DNA from 2 places in the Bacillus sp. P4_E1 genome. Region 2 is predicted to be linked to the other one. Evidence: riboswitches for the same ligand, from Rfam matches in the RefSeq annotation. Region 2 holds a riboswitch; the other holds the start of a gene.
What was found. Region 2 has a riboswitch for preQ1 ahead of queC (7-cyano-7-deazaguanine synthase QueC). Riboswitches for the same ligand answer to the same signal wherever they lie in the genome.
Positions count from the first base shown of each region.

Region 1: linked by a shared signal. The riboswitch ahead of AC1DS7_RS09675 (QueT transporter family protein) and the one ahead of queC (7-cyano-7-deazaguanine synthase QueC) in region 2 are both predicted to bind preQ1.

Region 1 covers NZ_JBFUIV010000005.1:241,424-243,830, reverse strand. Annotated here, with positions in the region: gene AC1DS7_RS09680 (ribonuclease H family protein) at 1-473, opposite strand, end outside; gene AC1DS7_RS09675 (QueT transporter family protein) at 598-1,086, opposite strand; PreQ1 riboswitch class I at 1,093-1,137, opposite strand; gene AC1DS7_RS09670 (aldose 1-epimerase family protein) at 1,270-2,142, shown strand; gene AC1DS7_RS09665 (reverse transcriptase-like protein) at 2,213-2,407, shown strand, end outside.
Region 2 covers NZ_JBFUIV010000008.1:10,522-12,928, forward strand. Annotated here, with positions in the region: gene queD (6-carboxytetrahydropterin synthase QueD) at 1-379, opposite strand, end outside; gene queC (7-cyano-7-deazaguanine synthase QueC) at 379-1,041, opposite strand; PreQ1 riboswitch class I at 1,135-1,178, opposite strand; gene AC1DS7_RS12875 (ATP-binding protein) at 1,387-2,407, shown strand, end outside.

The DNA.
Region 1 (2,407 bases), on a different contig from region 2:
CCAGCTAATTGCTGCAGTACAACTTGAGAATCTCCACGAAGTGTAACTGCTTCATATTTAATTCCTAATTCCCCGAGTGTATTCATCCCGTATAATAATGCTGCATACTCGGCTTCGTTATTATCATATATGCCTTCTATGTATGCATTGCGACGAATTCGATAATTTGTATTTCCTTTTTTATAGTATACACATATACCAACCCCAGCTTCTTTCGTCTGTACATCATAACCACCATCAAAATAAACTTGAATTTCTTGCGGATCTTCCTCCACTTGCTTACTCAGTTTTTTCATTTCTTTTAATGACCATTCCGCGTCCATTTCATCGAAAAATAAAAGTTCTTTCACCCTACCTGTTTTCTCAAAATCCTCCGCAAATTGAAGTACTTCTTCTATGTTCATATAATCTGTTGTTAATTCAGTCTGTAAACCACGCTTCGTTTTATACAACCAATGTATTTTATATTTCATACTAGATTCCCCTTTTATAAGACTTCTTATATTTATTTTATTATATTTTATCAAGAGTCACAGTATTATATACAATTTAATCACATACAAAAAGAGCCATCCTAAGTAAGGACAGCTCTTTCATCTATTGCATAAATCTTTCAAATTGCACTCGCTTATTAATCCAGTACATTACAGGCATACCAATTGCCATTACAACAAATTCACCAACTGCACAAGTTAGCCATGTCAATAAAAATGGCAGATCAAACGCAAGATGAAGTTCAATTGCAATCATAAACATTGTGACTGTAAAAATAACTGTATTAAAAATCATACGAGCCCAAACACCTTTAATGAAGCGCATAGAAATAATAGTTGCAAGTAATGCAAGAATGGATTGCCCTACTCCAAATACTAAATCATAAGCGATCATAGGTGAGAAAAAGAGATTCGTTAAAAATACACCTAATACAATCCCGTAAATTGCTTTCTTATTGAATACAACAAGATGATTAAACATCTCTGAAATACGAAACTGTACACTGGTAAAGCCAAATGGCTGAATAAGCATAGAAACAGCAATATATAATGCCGCTAAAATACCATTACCGACTAATGTCCTTATATTCATGACAAAATCTCCTTAGTTTTTTTACGTGGGATGGTTTCGAACCACGTTATTCGTTTTTTAAGCAACAAGAATATATTCTACGCAATAGACACTCTCTCGTCAATAGATTCCTATCATTAACTACCTTTTTTCTTTTAGAAAACGTATAATAAAACATATGAAAGTTTTAGGAGGTTTCACTTCATGACAGCAACAATTCAAAATGAAAAAGTGATCGTTTCCATTTCTGACAAAGGTGCAGAATTACAAAGCGTTCGCTTAAAAGAAGATAACACTGAATACTTATGGCAAGGCGATTCTACTTATTGGGGGCGCCGCGCACCAATTTTATTCCCAATTGTCGGCCGATTAGTAGATAATACATACTACGTAGATGGTAAACCGTATTCTTTAACACAACACGGCTTTGCTCGTGATCTTACATTCTCTGTACAAGAACAAAGTGAAACGAAAATCACTTATATTGTAACTAGTAATGAAGAAACATTAAAAAAATACCCATACGAATTCGAATTACTCGTTTCTTATGAGCTAGACGGACAAATCGTTCATGTAACATATGAAGTAAATAATCCTGCTTCAAAAGAGATGTCCTTCTCAATCGGAGCACATCCTGGTTTCAACTTCCCCTTATTAGAGGGCGAATCATTTACTGATTATCATTTAGCATTTAATGGTTCTGAACGCTTAGAAACAAGCGTATTAGAAGGACCTTACCTTTCAAGTAAAAAACAATTAATTGCTGAAAATACGAATGAATTACCACTTACATACGATTTATTCAAAAATGATGCACTTATTTTTGAAAATATGAATACGGATGAAATCTCTATTCGTTCTCATAAACATAATAAATTTGTAAAAGTAGAATTTGACGGATTCCCATTTGTCGGCGTATGGACACCAGGCGAAAACGCACCTTTCTTATGTATTGAACCTTGGTACGGTATTGCTGATGAAGTAAATCCGGCAAAAGATTTCAAGGAAAAAAAAGGAATTCAATCTTTACAAGCGAATGAAACATTTACATGTCGTTATAGTATTACAATCGGCTAAAGTACTCTATCCCCTACTTCAAAGAAACATATAAGTAGGGGATCATCTTATAATTTGGAGGTTTCTCATTTTGATTGAAGTATATATTGATGGTGCATCAAAAGGAAATCCTGGTCCTTCTGGTGCAGGAGTGTTTATTAAAGGGGTGCAACCAGCTGTTCAGTTATCATTGCCCCTTGGGACAATGTCCAATCATGAAGCAGAATACCACGCTTTACTTGCGGCATTAAAATATTGCACGGAGCATAATTATAACATTGTCTCT
Region 2 (2,407 bases):
TTAATGCTTCTGCCATCTTTTCATAAATCCAAACGACCATATTTTCAGCAGTCGTATTCATTTCTGGCAATGTTTCGTTTAAATAACGATGATCTAAATAAATTTCTATTTCATTTTTCCAAATCTCTTTTATATCTCCAAAGTCAATTGCAAGGCCTATTTCATTTACATATCCGCTAATTCCAAATACGACTTTATATGTGTGTCCATGTAAATTTTTACATTTCCCTTCATAGCAGTGTAAATGGTGCGCTGCGTCAAATGTAAATTCCTTGCTGACCATTACTCTTTTATTATGATATTTGAGTTGTTCACGCTGAATATCCTTGTCCATTTTTTGCAAATTTTCTACGATGCGAAATCCAAAAAAGTTATCCATTAGTTGCTCGCTCCTTCGCGTTCTTGTAGATACGTATCTAATCCCGCTTTACGAAGTTGACATGCTGGACATTCACCGCAACCATCACCAATGATTCCGTTATAACATGTTAATGTTTTTTCTCTAACAAACTCAAATGCTCCAAGTTCATCAGATAATTTCCATGTCTCTGCTTTATCAATCCACATAAGTGGTGTATGAATAACAAACGGATAATCCATAGATAAATTTAATGTAACGTTTAATGATTTCACAAACACGTCACGACAATCTGGATAACCACTGAAATCAGTTTCACATACACCCGTTACAATATGACGTGCTCCAACTTGTTTTGCTAATACAGCCGCAAATGATAAAAATAGTAAATTTCGTCCATCTACAAATGTTGATGGCAATTCACCTTCTTCATGTGTAATCTCCATATCCGTTCTCGTTAACGCATTTGGAGCAAGTTGATTTAATAGGCTCATATCTAGTATCGTATGTTTAATTCCTAGCTCTTTCGCAATTTCCGCTGCACAATCAATTTCTAATTTATGACGTTGATTGTAGTTAAATGTTACAGCTTCCACTTCTTCAAACTGCTGTATCGCCCAAAATAAACATGTTGTACTATCTTGTCCACCACTAAAAACAACAACTGCTTTTTCTTTTTTCATTTCACTCATTCTCCTTCTCTACTACGAATAAGAAGAAAGAACGTTCTTGAACTGTCACAATAAAAAAACAAAACAATACCTAATGATATTGTTGTTTCCATAGTTTTTTATAGAGGGAGTTCGCGAACCTCTCCCATGCAGTGCACGGAATTTCTTCTTTCATTGACAAAGATTATTGTAACATATTGTATACTACCAGAAAAAATTTCTGATTTTTTCCGCTATTTCGCATTTCATTTATTTCATTTTATAGTATGATTAATTTAATGTTAAAAGAGAGGAGGCATCCCACTGGAACTCTTTATTATTTACCTCTTTTTAAATATATTATCTATTCTCGTTACAATGCTCGTATATCATTTATTTTGGAATCAGAAAGGGAAACGATCTCCTAAATTAAATTCAGCCATATTTATTGTATTGTGTTGCCTCGCTACCATACTATGTATCACTTTCGCAGCAAAAACAAATAATGGTTTTCAGTTCGACATGCGACATATCGTATTAATTGTCGGCACGTTAACGGGAGGGCCTATTGCTGGTGGTTCTATTTTAGCTGTATTAAACATTTATCGCTTTTTATTGGGAGGAATAGGTGCGTTTCCATCCTTTATCGCTTCTATTCTCCTATTTATTGTTCTACTATTAACTTACAAATTTTTTAATCGAAGTTCTAATCATATAAAAATAACACTTGCTATTTTTTACAGTCTTACTTATGGATTTGGTTGGATACCATTTTTCCTTGCAAGTGTTACAAATGAGGCAGATTATATACCACATATCATTGTGTACGAACTATGTACGATGATTGGTACAATCCTTATTTTATATTTACTACACATATTACAAATGCAAGTTCGTCTCCAAAATGAACTTATGAACGCTGAGAAATTTCATTTAATCGGCGAAATGGCAGCTTCTATCTCTCATGAAATTCGTAATCCTTTAACTGCAACGAAAGGTTTTTTACAACTTTTACAGTCAGATGCATGTTCTGAGAAAGAACGAAAATTATATATCGACATAGCCATTAATGGTATCGAACAAGCAAATCACGTTCTTACAGACTACTTAACTTTTGCAAAACCGAGTATTGAAAAAGAACAAAAATTACAAGTAGAGGAAGAATTACTTCATGCGTTGTCTTTGATCACACCTCTCGCCAATTTAGCAAATGTTCGTATAAATTATATAAAACAAAGTACATCTTTCTTTATCGCTGGCGAAAAGCAAAAACTGAACCAATGTTTATTAAATATTTTTAAAAATTGTATTGAGGCTATGCCTACAGGTGGCGATCTTATTCTTACATTAGTTCCAGACCATAAACATATACAATTATATATAAAAGATACAGGAGTTG